Regions from separate parts of the Pseudomonas parafulva genome, predicted to be linked through region 2. Evidence: predicted binding sites of a transcription regulator. Region 2 holds the regulator's gene; the other holds the start of a gene.
What was found. Region 2 encodes FliA, which starts transcription of late flagellar genes. Its sites were predicted from a motif close to CTAAAGTTTNNNNNNNNNNNGCCGNTAA; they were not measured.
Positions count from the first base shown of each region.

Region 1: the regulator FliA is predicted to act here: its motif matches at 3,851-3,878, upstream of B2J77_RS07035 (methyl-accepting chemotaxis protein).

Region 1 is NZ_CP019952.1:1,569,800-1,577,616, reverse strand. It holds gene rlmM (23S rRNA (cytidine(2498)-2'-O)-methyltransferase RlmM) at 1-704, opposite strand, end outside; gene acnA (aconitate hydratase AcnA) at 931-3,672, shown strand; gene B2J77_RS07035 (methyl-accepting chemotaxis protein) at 3,908-5,473, shown strand; gene B2J77_RS07030 (pseudouridine synthase) at 5,524-6,405, opposite strand; gene B2J77_RS07025 (hypothetical protein) at 6,458-6,766, opposite strand; gene B2J77_RS07020 (D-Ala-D-Ala carboxypeptidase family metallohydrolase) at 6,832-7,263, opposite strand; gene B2J77_RS07015 (glutaredoxin family protein) at 7,373-7,621, opposite strand; gene B2J77_RS07010 (ammonium transporter) at 7,694-7,817, opposite strand, start outside.
Region 2 is NZ_CP019952.1:3,143,439-3,151,255, reverse strand. It holds gene flhA (flagellar biosynthesis protein FlhA) at 1-1,124, shown strand, start outside; gene flhF (flagellar biosynthesis protein FlhF) at 1,136-2,446, shown strand; gene fleN (flagellar synthesis regulator FleN) at 2,540-3,373, shown strand; gene fliA (RNA polymerase sigma factor FliA) at 3,370-4,110, shown strand; gene B2J77_RS14015 (chemotaxis response regulator CheY) at 4,216-4,590, shown strand; gene B2J77_RS14010 (protein phosphatase CheZ) at 4,611-5,399, shown strand; gene B2J77_RS14005 (chemotaxis protein CheA) at 5,412-7,646, shown strand; gene B2J77_RS14000 (protein-glutamate methylesterase/protein-glutamine glutaminase) at 7,694-7,817, shown strand, end outside.

The DNA of each region.
Region 1 (7,817 bases), 1.6 Mb from region 2:
TCGATGGCGGTCACCAACATGCCCCGCCGTACCAACTGATACGTCCACCCACCCGGTGAGGCCCCCAGGTCGACACCGGTCATGTCATCGCCCAGCCGCTGCTCCCACTGCTCGCGTGGGATGAACTGATGCCAGGCCTCCTCCAGCTTCAAGGTCGAGCGACTGGGCGCTTCACGCGGGAATTTCAGGCGGGGAATGCCCATCGGCCATAAGGCACTGTTGTCAGCAAAAGCCTGCCCGACAAACACCCGGCGGCCACTGATGAACGTCAACAGCAGTCGTGGGCGATTCGGGTCATCCACCAGGCGACCGGCCTTCTCCAACGCCTTGCGCAATGGTGCTTCGAACTTGCGGCAGAACGTCGACAGTTCCTTGCCCTCGTTGCTGTCGAGCACCTCCAGCCACAGGCTGCCGAACACCGGCTGGTCGGCAAGGTGCGCCAACAACACGCTGATACGATCGCTCTCGGGCAACTCGATGAACGCGCCACGCGCCCACTGCCTTGGGAAAATCAGCTGGTTGAACCGCACTGCCTGCATCAAGCGCTCGGCACCGCCTTGCTCGCTGCAGACGAACTCGGCGCTGGCGCTGCCAGGCTTGCCTTTGGCATAGCCGGCAATCCCCAGGCGGGCGGCATGTTCACTGATTTCGGCGCACACCTCACCCTCGAAGCCGGGCCGGCAATGCATGAACAGGGTTTCCATCTCTCACTCCACGACGGCTGGCGCGACACAGGCGCCGGCAGGGCGGCGATGATAAAGGAAGATCGGAACCTGGGACATGCCCCGCTGGTCCAGAAAAGGGTCAGGTCAGGCAAACAGGACTAACCTGACCATTCAGTCGGACCCGTGCCGTGCGGGCCTGTACACAGCGGTGCCACCGGCAGCCCTTAGAGACGTTGCCGGGGCACCGGCTCAGAAGGAGTTGGCAATGCCCTCGCTCGATAGCCTGAATACCCTCACGTCGCTCGATGTCGGTGACAATACCTATCACTACTTCAGCCTTCCGAAAGCTGCTCGGCAGCTCGGGGACCTGCAGCAATTGCCCATGTCGCTCAAGGTGCTGCTGGAGAACCTGCTGCGCTGGGAGGACGGCAAGACCGTTACCGGCGAAGACCTGCAGGCACTGGCCCAGTGGCTCGTTGAAAAGCGCTCGGACCGCGAAATCCAGTACCGTCCCGCGCGTGTACTGATGCAAGACTTCACCGGCGTGCCAGCCGTGGTGGACCTCGCCGCCATGCGCGCGGCCATGGCCAAGGCTGGCGGCGATCCCCAGCGCATCAACCCGCTCTCGCCTGTGGACCTGGTGATCGACCACTCCGTGATGGTCGATCGATATGGGACACCGCAGGCCTTTGGCGAGAACGTCGACATTGAGATGCAACGCAACGGCGAGCGCTATGCGTTCCTGCGTTGGGGCCAGAGTGCCTTCGATAACTTCAGTGTGGTACCGCCTGGCACTGGCATCTGCCACCAGGTGAACCTCGAATACCTGGGGCGTACCGTGTGGACCCGCGAAGCCGACGGCCGCACCTATGCCTTCCCGGACACGCTGGTCGGCACCGACTCCCACACCACCATGATCAACGGGCTGGGCGTGCTGGGCTGGGGCGTGGGGGGCATCGAAGCGGAGGCCGCCATGCTTGGCCAGCCTGTGTCGATGCTGATCCCACAGGTCATCGGCTTCAAGCTCACGGGCAAGCTGCGCGAAGGCATCACAGCCACCGATCTTGTGCTGACGGTCACCCAGATGCTGCGCAAGAAAGGCGTGGTAGGTAAGTTCGTGGAGTTCTATGGCGACGGTCTGGCCGAACTGCCCTTGGCTGACCGCGCCACCATTGCCAACATGGCTCCGGAGTACGGCGCAACCTGTGGCTTCTTCCCCGTCGATCAAGTGACGCTGGATTACCTGCGCCTGTCGGGTCGACCTGAAGCAACCGTGCAACTGGTCGAGGCCTACTGCAAGGCTCAGGGGTTGTGGCGCCTGCCTGGGCAGGAGCCCATCTTCAGCGACACGCTGGCGCTGGACATGAATGAGGTTGAGTCCAGCCTGGCCGGCCCCAAACGTCCGCAAGACCGGGTTGCCCTAGCCCAGGTCAAGCAGGCGTTCGAACAGTTCGTCGAGCTGCAACCCAAACCTGCCGCCAAGGAAGTCGGCAGGCTTGAGAGCGAGGGCGGGGGTGGCGTTGCCGTGGGCAATGCCGATCAGGCGGGCGAAGCCGACTACAGTCACCAAGGCCAGACCCACACCCTGCGCGACGGCGCCGTGGTCATTGCGGCTATCACCTCCTGCACCAACACCTCCAACCCCAGTGTGATGATGGCGGCCGGCCTTGTGGCCAAGAAAGCCCTCGAGAAAGGTTTGCAGCGCAAGCCATGGGTGAAAAGCTCGCTGGCACCGGGGTCCAAGGTGGTCACCGAATACTTCGAGGCGGCGGGTCTCACGCCCTACCTCGACGAGCTCGGGTTTGATCTCGTCGGTTATGGCTGCACCACCTGTATCGGCAACTCAGGCCCCTTGGACGAGCCTATCGAAAACGCCATCAGCAGCGCCGACCTGACCGTCGCCTCGGTGTTGTCCGGCAACCGTAACTTCGAAGGACGCGTGCATCCACTGGTCAAGACCAACTGGCTCGCCTCACCGCCTCTGGTCGTGGCTTATGCACTGGCTGGTAGCGTGAAAGTCGACCTGACCCAGGATCCATTGGGCACCGACAAGCACGGGCAGCCGGTCTATCTGAAGGACATATGGCCTAGCCAGCAAGAAGTCGCCGAGGCTGTGGCCAAGGTAAGCACGGCCATGTTCCACAAGGAATATGCCGAAGTGTTCGCGGGCGACGAGCAGTGGCAGGCTATCGAAGTGCCAGAGGCTGCCACGTATGTATGGCAAGAAGACTCGACCTATATTCAGCACCCCCCTTTCTTCGAAGGTCTCGAAGGACCGGCGCCTCGGATCACCGATATCCACAACGCCCGCATCCTGGCGTTGCTGGGCGACTCGGTCACAACGGACCATATCTCTCCGGCCGGCAATATCAAGGCCGATAGCCCTGCGGGTCGCTATCTGCGCGAGAAGGGTGTGGAGCCTCGCGATTTCAATTCCTACGGGTCAAGGCGCGGCAACCATGAAGTCATGATGCGCGGTACGTTCGCCAATATTCGCATCCGCAACGAGATGCTTGCAGGCGAAGAAGGCGGCAATACCGTGCATGTGCCAAGCGGCGAGAAACTCTCGATCTACGACGCCGCCATGCGCTACCAGCAGCAAGGCACGCCCCTGGTGGTGATCGCCGGCCAGGAATACGGCACAGGCTCCAGCCGCGACTGGGCTGCCAAGGGCACGAATTTACTTGGCGTGAAGGCAGTGCTGGCCGAAAGCTTCGAGCGTATTCACCGCTCCAATCTGGTTGGCATGGGCGTGCTGCCGTTGCAGTTCAAGGCAGGCCAGGACCGTAAACAACTCGGCCTGACGGGTAGAGAGCAGATCGATATCACTGGCCTGGAGGGGGCTGCCATTGTGCCGGGCATGAGCCTGGCACTGACCATCCTCCGCGAAGACGGCACGAAGGAGCAGATCGACGTGCTCTGCCGGATCGACACCCTCAATGAAGTGGAGTACTTCAAGGCGGGTGGAATCCTGCACTACGTGCTGCGTCAGTTGATCGCCGCGTAGGCCCCGCGCGGGTGCCAGTCTGTGCGCAGGCTGGCACCCTCCTTCTTCCAATCTGCCCTTGCTAGCCTCCCCTCCACCAAAGTACCTATGAAAATCGCAGTGGGAACCGACCGCGAAATGCCAGTAGCCCACCCGTATCTGCCATGCACTGCCATGGGTCAATTCCTAGAAATATTCCCTCAATAAAGCGCGCACCGTGCCGATACCAGTCCAAAGCCCTGCGGACATCCTAGCCATGCGCAACAACCAGCCCATTACCCAGAGAGAACGGACTTTCCCTGCCAAGCAGCGGTTGATTTCCACCACCAATGCCAAAGGCGTGATCACTTACTGCAACGATGCCTTCATCGAAATCAGTGGCTTCACCCGCGATGAATTGATGGGCGCAGCGCACAACCTGGTGCGTCATCCTGATGTGCCGCCCGCCGTGTTTGCTCACATGTGGCAGACCCTCAAGCAGGGGCTGCCCTGGATGGGCATCGTCAAAAACCGTTGCAAGTCGGGTGACCACTACTGGGTCAATGCGTACGTCACACCGATTTTCGACAACAATCAGGTCGTCGGCTTCGAGTCGGTGCGCGTCAAGCCCACTGCCGAGCAAATTCGCCGGGCCGAGGCCCTGTACCAGCGTATCAACCAAGGCAAGCCTGCTGTGCCGCGCCGTGATCGTTGGTTACCCGTGTTGCAGGACTGGTTGCCATTCATCCTGATCAGCCAGATAGGCTTCCTCATCGGCAACTGGCTCGGACACTCATGGGGTTTTGCCTTGGCGGCAGCGTTGTCGGTCCCCCTGGGCCTGCTCGGCCTGACCTGGCAACAACGTGGGCTCAAGCGCTTGTTGCGCCTGGCCGAACAGACCACGTCCGATCCACTGATTGCGCAGATGTATACCGACAGCCGTGGCGTGCAGGCGCGCCTGGAAATGGCCATGCTCAGCCAGGATGCCCGGATGAAGACCTGCCTGACACGGTTGCAGGACAGCGCCGAGCACCTGAGCGATCAGGCGCGGCAGTCAGACGAGCTGGCGCATATGAGTTCATCAGGCCTAGAGCGCCAGCGTGTGGAAACCGAACAGGTCGCTGCCGCAGTGAACCAGATGGCCGCCACCACCCAGGAGGTGGCCAACCATGTACAACGCACCGCCGATGCGACCCAGCAGGCCAATCGCTTGACAGGCCAGGGCCGTCAAATTGCCGGTGAAACCCGGGCAGCCATCGAACGCTTGTCAGCCGCAGTTGGAGAAACTGGGCAGACCGTGACGCAATTGGCCAAGGACAGCGACGAGATCGGCGGTGTGGTCGATGTCATCAAGGGCATTGCCGACCAGACCAACTTGCTGGCGTTGAACGCCGCCATCGAAGCGGCACGGGCAGGCGAAATGGGCCGGGGCTTCGCCGTGGTTGCCGACGAAGTGCGGCAGCTGGCCCAGCGCACGGCTGAATCGACCGGGCAGATTCACGGCCTGATCGCCAAGCTCCAGCAAACTGCCAGCAACGCCGTGACGACCATGGAAAGTGGGCACCGCCAGGCCCAGGAAGGTGTTGATCGGGTCATGCAGGCTGACGAGGCGCTAGTGGGCATCAGTGAAGCCGTGGCGAACATCACCGACATGGCCACGCAAATTGCCGCTGCGACCGAGGAACAGACTGCGGTGGCCGACGAGATCAGCCGTAACATCAGCACCATTGCCGACCTGGCCGACCAAACTGCCGAGCAGGCACAGCACTCGGCAGTGCTGAGTGAGGCCCTCAACAGCACGGCCGGTAGCCAATATTCACTGGTGGAGCGCTTTAACCGCTAGATCGGATAACTCGCGAGGGTCGGCATCGTCGACCCTTTGCATGACCAACGTTACCAGTCAAGCCGCAGACGGGTTTCGAAACGGCGGGCCTGCCCGGTTAACGGATCATCGAAACTCAGGCTTTGCGCCAGCAATTTCAGCGGCCGTTGATAGTCATCCTCTACATCAAGCAATGCCGGGTAGAACGGGTCGTTACTGATGCCTGCTCCCAAAGCAGCCATGTGCACACGCAGCTGATGCGTCTTGCCCGTGATGGGCGAGAGTTCATACCGCCAATGCTCCTCGTTCTTTTCCAATACGCGGGCGTGCGTCTCACTGTTGGCCGGCCCTTGCACCTCATGCATGCGAAAGAACGGCTCCCCGTGTTCCAGGCGGCTGCGGTGCACCAGTGGGAAGGTATGCTGCCCAAGCGCTGCGGCAATGGCCTGATAGCGTTTTTCGATCCGCCGCTCTGGAAACAAGCGCTGGTAAGCGCTGCGTGACTCAGGGTTGGCCGAGAACAGCACCAGCCCCGCCGTGTGCCGATCGATGCGGTGCAGGGGCACCAGGTGCGGATTGTCCAGCCGATGGATGAGACGGCGCAGCAAGGTCTGCTCCACGTACGCACCCCCTGGGGTGACCGGCAGAAAATGGGGTTTGTCAGCTACCACCAGGTGTTCGTCCACATGCAATATCGCTTCCTGCACGGGAATCACTCGCTCGTTCGGCACTTCGCGAAAATAGTGCAGACGCAGACCGCGCTTGTAGGGATCACCGGCCGAAATAGCCTGGCCGTCCGCGCCCAGCACCCGTCCCCGGGCAAAACGGTCCACCCACTGGCTACGGTCAATGGCCTTGAAGTGATCGCACAAGCAATCGAGCACCGTAGCCCATGGACCAGGAGGCAGACATACCGTGCTGGCTTGCAGTCGGGCGGGGTCGAATGGCGTCATCGTCGGGCTCGGAACCTGGCTTGGCGGCGTATTATCCTTCAAGCCCCGCCGATCAGCCAGCCTGGGCCAGCGACTCGCTGCGCGCCTTGAGCCAGCGCAGCACCTGAACGGGCTCCCAGCGGCTGGGGTCGTACAGCGCATACACCAGCCCTTCATAACCCACCACATCCAGCCCCCGGTGGTAGCCAGCCCGCTGGAACAGCGCCTCCACCTCGGCAAAGCAGGTGTTGAAGTGCACCTTGCCGAAAGGCGTGCGGTCGTCGGTGACCAGGCCTTCAAGCCGCAGCTCCAAGACAGCATCGGCCACCCTGTCGACGGGCATCCGGTTGACGCTGTACTTCAATTGCTCGACGTTGAGCATGGGCTCACCTTGATACTGTATTTATGTACAGCATACGAACATCCTTCCGTTGCCGTCAATCCGTCTCATACCAGACCCGCGAGGTAACCACCTCCCTTGCGCAGGGTGAGCACCTGTCGGCGTGGAATGCCAGGGGTTACAGACAGGTGCACCCAGCGGTCGTATTCCAGTATGAGCTGATCGAACGCGATCGGGCTCGTGCTGATGCGGTGCACCGTGTCCCTGGGAGAACGCTCGACGACCGTGAAGTCAGCGGCGAGCCCCTGCATGTGCTGGCTGTTGGAGGCGCCGCCGAGCAACCGGTTGACTTGCTCGCTGCGATATCCACTGCTGATGATGATCGGCGCGTTCCAGAGGGCACGCACCTGTTCAAGGGTTTCGCACAGCAGACGAAGATTGTCGATGACCGGCTGGGAAGGCGTGTTATCGACACCGTTCCGGGCCGCGACCTGGGAGACGGTCATTTCGTTGAGGGTGAAATGTGGGGTGAGCAACATGACGTTCAGATCCGATAACAGAAGGCGGAGTCGACACTCAGGCTGCGCCCAGTGCCTGAATCGGATCATCGTATTGATGTTTCTGCAGTGGAGCAGGGTCAAATCTCCACTAGGGGTTTGGGTGCCTCAAAAAGGCCGCTACTTGTTCGGCATCGAAAGGCCAAAGCAATTCCGCCGCATTGTCGCGACGTCTCAGCACGGGGATTGCAAGGCCATAATGCTCGAACAGCGCATCGCTTTCGGCAATGTCGACCAGTTCGACGAGCAATCCATGATCGACAAAAGGCATCAGTATGGCCTCAGCCACCTCGCACAAATGACAACCCAAGGTGCCGAACAGCTGGCATTCAGGCAACATGGCACATATCCTCACTCAGTTGCACAGGCCGTTATTCTATGCCGCCCTACTGACGTCTGCATCTTTTGAGTATCAGTCCTGGCTCGTAGCGCCTATCCGGTGCAAGGACAAATCTGCCCCCTCGAACTCTTGTTCGTGACTGAGCCGCAAGCCAAGTACCTTGCGGATCACGCCATAGACGGCCAGGCCACCCACC
Region 2 (7,817 bases):
TACAGGCCCAGCAGGAAGCGCAGCGCCAGCAAGAGCTGCTGCCGTCCCCGCAGCGGGCGGCCGAAACCAAGGAGCTGGGCTGGGACGATGTCACCCCGATCGACATGATCGGCCTGGAGGTCGGTTATCGCTTGATCCCATTGGTCGATCGCAACCAGGGCGGGCAGCTACTGGCGCGGATCAAGGGCGTGCGCAAGAAGCTGTCCCAGGACTTGGGCTTTCTCATGCCCACCGTGCACATCCGCGACAATCTTGACCTGCAGCCCAGTGCCTATCGCCTGACGTTGATGGGGGTAATCCTGGCTGAAGCAGAGATCTACCCGGACCGCGAGCTCGCCATCAACCCTGGGCAGGTGTTCGGCAGCCTCAACGGCATCGCGGCCCGCGACCCGGCCTTTGGCCTGGAGGCGGTGTGGATCGACGTCGGTCAGCGCTCGCAGGCTCAGTCGCTGGGCTATACCGTCGTGGACGCCAGTACGGTAGTGGCCACTCACCTCAACCAGATCCTGCAGAAGCATTGCCACGAGCTGATCGGTCACGAAGAAGTGCAGCAACTGTTGCAAGTCTTGTCCAAGGCGTCGCCCAAGCTGGCAGAAGAGTTGGTGCCGGGTGTCATTTCGCTGTCAGGCCTTCTCAAAGTCCTACAGGCTTTGTTGTCAGAACAGGTGCCAGTGCGCGATATTCGTAGCATTGCCGAATCCATCGCCAACAACGCGGCAAAGAGTCAAGATACCGCCGCTCTGGTCGCGGCGGTGCGCGTCGGATTGTGTCGCGCCATCGTGCAAAGCATTGTTGGCGTTGAGTCCGAGCTGCCTGTGATTACCTTGGAGCCCAGGTTGGAACAGATCTTGCTAAATAGTCTGCAGAGGGCCGGGCAAGGTCAGGAAGACGGAGTGCTTCTTGAACCAAGCATGGCCGAAAAGCTGCAGCGTTCACTGATCGAAGCCGCACAGCGCCAGGAGATGCAAGGCCAGCCGGCCATCCTCCTGGTGGCCGGCCCGATCCGCGCCATGCTGTCGCGTTTCGGTCGGCTGGCCGTACCGAATTTGCATGTGCTGGCGTATCAGGAAATACCGGACAACAAGCAAGTCACCATCGTTGCCACCGTGGGCCCTAATGGCTGAGGTAGTGGATAATGCAAGTTAAGCGATTCTTCGCCGCTGATATGCGTCAGGCCATGAAGCTGGTCCGCGATGAGCTGGGCGCTGATGCGGCCATCATCGGCAATCGCCGTATCGCAGGCGGCGTTGAACTGACCGCCGCGCTGGACTACAAGCTGTCCGCCCTGGCGCCTCGGGTACCGAACGTCGAACTCGAAGAAGAGCTGCGCAAGACCCACACGCGCATCGCCACGGCCAAGGCCGAGCTCGAACAGCGCCCGGACAGCAGTGACAGCAATCGCCAACTGTTCGCCGGTCAGTCGCTCACGGCGGCCGAGCCTTTGGTCGAGCCGCACGTTGACGCCCCGCAGCCGGCCACCACCGCAAGCAGCCAGGCCTCGGTGGACCCGCGCCTGTTCGATGCCATGCGCTCTGAGCTGTCCGGCTTGCGCGAGCTGCTGGAAGTGCAACTGGGGTCGCTGGCCTGGACCCAGTTGCAAGGTAGCAAGCCGCAGCAGGCCACGTTGTGGCGCCGGCTGCAGCGCATTGGCCTGTCTGGCCCCATCGCCCGTGAATTGCTCGAGCTGACCAAGGACATCGAGGAGCCTCGCCACGCCTGGCGTATGCTGCTGGCGCACCTGGCGCGCATGATCCGTACGCCCGACGTGGAACCGATCGAGGACGGCGGTGTGATTGCCGTCGTCGGCCCGGCCGGTATGGGCAAGACCACCACCCTGGCCAAGCTCGCGGCGCGCTATGTGCTCAAGTACGGCGCCCACAACCTGGCGCTGGTGAGCATGGACAGTTTCCGTATCGGGGCGCAGGAGCAGCTCAAGACCCTGGGCCGAATCCTGAATGTGCCGGTGACCTATGTCGACCCCGGCCAGTCGTTGGCGGCGGCGCTCGAGCCTCTGCTGCGCAAGCGCGTGGTGCTGATCGATACGGCGGGCCTGCAAGCCAGCGACCCGGCGTTACGCATGCAGCTCGATACCCTGGCCGGTCGCGGCATCGCGGCGAAGAATTACCTGGTCCTGGCCACCACCAGCCAGAAGCAGGTGCTGACCGCGGCCTACCACAGCTACAAGCGCTGCGGGCTGGCCGGCTGCATCCTGACCAAACTCGACGAGTCGGCAAGCCTGGGCGATGTCCTGAGCCTTGCCATCAGTTTCCGACTGCCCGTGGCCTACCTTACCGATGGGCCGCGTATCCCGGACGATCTGCACCTGCCCCGTGGGCACCAGCTGGTCACCCGCGCGGTCAATGTGCAGCAGCAGGACGAGCCCAGCGAGGAGGCCATGGCCGACATGTTCGCTGATCTCTACCACAACCCACGGCGAGCGGGTTGAAAATGAAATGTGTGCAAGGTAGCTATGCCGAGGGATACGCAGCATTGCCCTTCGTGTGGCCTGAGTCCCAGCGAGACAAGGTAAAGAACAGACATGGGTAGCATGCATCCCGTACAGGTAATCGCCGTGACCGGTGGCAAAGGTGGCGTCGGCAAGACAAATGTTTCAGTGAACCTGTCTCTTGCGCTGGCCGAGCTGGGCCGCAGGGTCATGCTGCTCGACGCCGACCTTGGGCTGGCCAATGTTGATGTGTTGCTGGGCCTTGCGCCCAAGCGCACGCTGGCAGATGTCATCGAAGGGCGTTGCGAACTGCGCGATGTGATGCTGCAGGGCCCAGGCGGTGTGCGCATCGTCCCGGCCGCTTCGGGTACCCAGAGCATGGTGCACCTGGCGCCTGCCCAGCATGCGGGCTTGATCCAGGCGTTCAGCGAAGTCGGCGACAACCTTGACGTGCTGGTGATCGATACCGCTGCCGGCATCGGTGATTCGGTGGTCAGCTTCGTGCGCGCGGCCCAGGAAGTGCTGCTGGTGGTCTGCGATGAGCCGACCTCGATCACCGACGCCTATGCGCTGATCAAGCTGCTTAACCGTGATTACGGCATGAACCGCTTCCGGGTGCTGGCCAATATGGCCCAGAGCCCTCAGGAGGGGCGTAACTTGTTCGCCAAGCTGACCAAGGTCACCGACCGCTTCCTGGATGTGGCGCTTCAGTACGTGGGCGCCGTGCCTTACGACGAGTGCGTGCGCAAGGCGGTCCAGAAGCAACGCGCCGTGTACGAAGCGTTCCCGCGCTCCAAATGCGCCCTGGCCTTCAAGGCCATCGCGCAGAAGGTCGACAGCTGGCCGCTGCCCGCCAACCCCCGTGGCCATCTGGAGTTCTTCGTCGAACGCCTGGTGCAGCCGACCAGTGCAGGTTCGATGTCATGAGCGCCAGCGGCTTCAAGATGTACAGCCGCGCCTCGAAAGACGCGCAGTATGAGCTGATCGAGCGTTATGCGCCGCTGGTCAAGCGCATTGCCTACCACCTGTTGGCGCGACTGCCGGCCAACGTGCAGGTCGAGGACCTGATCCAGGCGGGCATGATCGGTCTGCTCGAGGTTGCCAACAAGTATGACGCCAGCAAGGGCGCCAGTTTCGAGACCTATGCCGGCATCCGCATTCGCGGGGCCATGCTCGACGAGGTGCGCAAAGGCGATTGGGCACCGCGTTCGGTGCACCGCAATACCCGCATGGTCAGCGATGCCATGCGTGCGGTCGAAGCCAAAACTGGCCGCGACGCTAAAGATCATGAAGTTGCTGCCGAACTCAAGTTGAGCCTCGATGATTATTACGGGATTCTCAACGACACACTGGGCAGCCGCCTGTTCAGCTTCGACGACCTGTTGCAGGACGGCGAGCACGAAGGCTTGCATGAGGATGGCGTCAGCGGCCAGGCCGAACCTGCCCGTGGGTTGGAGGAAGAGCGGTTCCAGGTCGCGTTGACCGAGGCCATCGCCAACCTGCCGGAGCGCGAGCGCCTGGTGCTGGCGCTGTACTACGACGAGGAACTGAACCTCAAGGAGATCGGTGAGGTCTTGGGGGTCAGCGAGTCGCGGGTCAGCCAGTTGCACAGCCAATGCGCCGCGCGCCTGCGCAGCCGCCTGGGGGAATGGCGGGCCCGTTGAGCCCGCCGTCGTCGTTGCCGTTTTCCACGTTGTACCGAATCGATTGAGTGCGCGCTCGGGGCCGAGCGCGTTTGAGACTGCTTGGAGGTCTAATTGGACAAGAACATGAAAATCCTCATCGTCGACGACTTTTCGACGATGCGGCGCATCATCAAGAACCTGCTGCGTGACCTGGGCTTCGCCAACACCGACGAAGCCGATGACGGCACGACGGCGCTGCCGATGCTCGAAAGTGGCCATTACGACTTCCTGGTAACCGACTGGAACATGCCAGGCATGTCCGGTATCGACCTGCTGCGCAAAGTCCGCGCCAGCGACAAGCTCAAGACCTTGCCGGTGTTGATGGTGACCGCTGAAGCCAAGCGCGACCAGATCATCGAGGCCGCCCAGGCAGGCGTGAATGGCTATGTGGTCAAGCCGTTCACCGCCCAGGTGCTCAAAGAAAAGATCGAGAAGATCTTCGAACGCGTCAACGGCTGAGTCACGTCAGGGGGCGCGCCATGAGTTCATCACACACGTCATTGGGCGAGTTCGAATCGACCCTCAAGAAGCATGCCCAGGAGTTGGTCGAAAGCCTGGAGCGCGGACGGTTCGGCGAGGCGGTGCAACTCATTCACGAGTTGAACCAGACCCGCGATCGGGGGCTGTACCAGGAAGTGGGCAAGCTGACCCGCGAACTGCACAGCGCCATCGTCAGTTTTCAGATCGACCCGACCATACCCCAGGCCGAGGAGGTGTCGCAGATTACCGACGCCACCGAACGCCTGTCCTATGTGGTCAAGCTCACCGAAGGGGCGGCAAACCGCACCATGGACCTGGTCGAGGAAAGCACGCCTGTGCTCAACGACCTGGCCAGCGAGGCCAAAGCGCTGAGTGCCGATTGGCAGCGCTTCATGCGCCGCGAAGTGAACGCCACGGAGTTTCGTGACCTGGCCAAGCGCGTCGACGGTTTCCTGGCACACAGCGCTGAGGGTAACCGCAAGGTGGCCGGCCATCTCAACGACATCCTGCTGGCCCAGGATTACCAGGACCTGACCGGGCAGGTGATCAAGCGCGTCACGGCGTTGGTGACCGAGGTGGAAAGCAACCTGCTGAAATTGGTGATGATGGCCAGCCAGGTCGACCGCTTTGCGGGCATCCAGCATGACCAGGATCAATTGCGCGCAGAAAAAGATCGAGAAAAACATCCGACTCGGGGTGAAGGTCCGCAGATTCATGCCGATAAGCGTGAAGACGTCGTGTCCGGTCAGGACGATGTCGATGATCTGCTATCCAGCCTGGGTTTTTAAGGAGCACCTTTGATGAGCTTCGGCGCCGATGAAGAAATCCTTCAGGATTTCCTGGTAGAAGCCGGTGAAATACTTGAGCAATTGTCCGAGCAGCTGGTCGAGCTTGAAAGCCGCCCTGACGATGCCGACTTGCTCAATGCGATTTTTCGCGGTTTCCACACTGTAAAAGGGGGCGCCGGCTTCCTCCAGCTCAATGAGCTGGTGGAGTGCTGCCATATCGCCGAGAACGTGTTCGACGTGCTGCGCAAAGGTGAGCGCCGGGTCGATGCAGAGCTGATGGATGTGGTGCTCGAAGCACTGGATGCCGTCAACGGCATGTTTGCCCAAGTGCGTGAGCGCAGCGAAGTGACCCCGGCCACGCCAGAACTGCTGGCAGCCCTGGCGCGTCTGGCAGAGCCTGGCAGCGCCGACGCGGCCCCGGCCCCGGCGGCGCCCGTGCCGGTTGAGCCCGCGCCTGTGCAGCAGGCGCCGCAAGCGACCGAGGCGGACATCACTGACAGCGAATTCGAGCAGCTGCTCGATTCGCTCGACGCGGTGAAGGCCCAGGCCGCAGCGGCCGAGCAGATGCCTGCCGAGCCCGTCAGCGACCAGGGTGACGACATCACCGATGCCGAATTCGAGTCGCTGCTCGACCAGTTGCATGGCAAAGGCCAGTTCAGTGCCGAAGTGACCGCCCAGCCGGTGGCTGCCGCGGCCGAGCCGGTCAGTGACGAAATCACCGACGCCGAGTTCGAGTCGCTGCTGGACCAGTTGCATGGCAAAGGCACGTTCCAGGCTGATGCCTTGCCCGCAGCCAAGGCTGCGACGCCTGTCGAGCCAGCGCCTGCCACCACGGGCGACGACATCAGCGAACAGGAGTTCGAAGCGTTGCTGGACCAGCTGCATGGCAAGGGCAAGTTCAATGGCGACGTGGCTGGCGTCGAAGCACCTGCCAGTGTTCAGGCCGCAGCCACAGCCAAGGTCGAAGCGCCGGCAGTCAGCCGTCCTGCTGGCGCGGCGCCACCTGCTGCAGCGCCCAAGCCTGCTGCTGCCCCACGGGCGCCGGCGGCGAGCGCCGACAAGCACGCGGTCAGCGAAGCGGAAACGACCGTCAGGGTCGACACCGCGCGCCTGGACGAGATCATGAACATGGTCGGCGAACTGGTGCTGGTGCGTAACCGTCTGGTCCGCCTGGGCCTGAACAGCGGCGATGAAGCCATGTCCAAGGCCGTGTCGAACCTCGATGTGGTCACCGCCGACTTGCAGACGGCGGTGATGAAGACGCGCATGCAGCCGATCAAGAAAGTGTTCGGCCGCTTCCCGCGCCTGGTGCGTGACCTGGCGCGGCAGTTGAAGAAAGAGATCAACCTTGAACTGGTGGGCGAAGAAACCGACCTGGACAAGAACCTGGTCGAGGCGCTGGCCGACCCGCTGGTGCACTTGGTGCGCAATGCCGTGGACCATGGGGTGGAAATGCCCGATGAGCGCGAGGCTGCGGGCAAGGCGCGCACAGGGCGCGTCGTATTGTCTGCCGAGCAGGAGGGTGACCATATCCTGCTGTCGATTTCCGACGACGGCAAAGGTATGGACCCGAACGTGCTGCGTGTCAAGGCCGTGGAAAAGGGCCTGATGGACAAGGACGCCGCCGACCGTTTGAGCGAGTCGGACTGCTACAACCTGATCTTCGCCCCAGGCTTTTCCACCAAGACCGAGATTTCCGACGTCTCTGGGCGGGGCGTGGGCATGGACGTGGTCAAGACCAAGATTTCCCAGCTCAACGGCTCGATCAACATCTACTCGGCCAAGGGGCAGGGCTCGAAGATCGTCATCAAGGTCCCGCTGACCCTGGCGATCATGCCGACCTTGATGGTGATGCTGGGCAACCAGGCGTTCGCCTTCCCGCTGGTCAACGTCAACGAGATCTTCCACCTGGACTTGTCGCGCACCAACGTGGTCGATGGTCAGGAAGTGGTGATCGTACGGGACAAGGCGTTACCGCTGTTCTACCTCAAGCGCTGGCTGGTCCAGGGCCAGGTGCATGAAGAACAGCACGAAGGTCACGTGGTGATCCTGTCGGTCGGCACCCAGCGCATCGGCTTTGTCGTCGATCAACTGGTGGGCCAGGAAGAAGTGGTAATCAAGCCACTGGGCAAGATGTTGCAAGGCACCCCGGGCATGTCCGGGGCCACCATCACCGGCGACGGTCGCATTGCGCTGATCCTCGACGTCCCGAGCATGCTCAAGCGTTACGCCGCGCGGCGTATTTGATCTCGGTGGCGTCCCCCTGGCCGGGGGCGTCACCTAACGGAGTGTTTATGGCAGTCAAGGTCCTGGTGGTGGATGATTCCGGTTTCTTCCGCCGCCGCGTCTCGGAAATCCTCTCGGGGGACTCGACGATCCAGGTGGTGGGCACTGCAACCAACGGCAAGGAAGCGATCG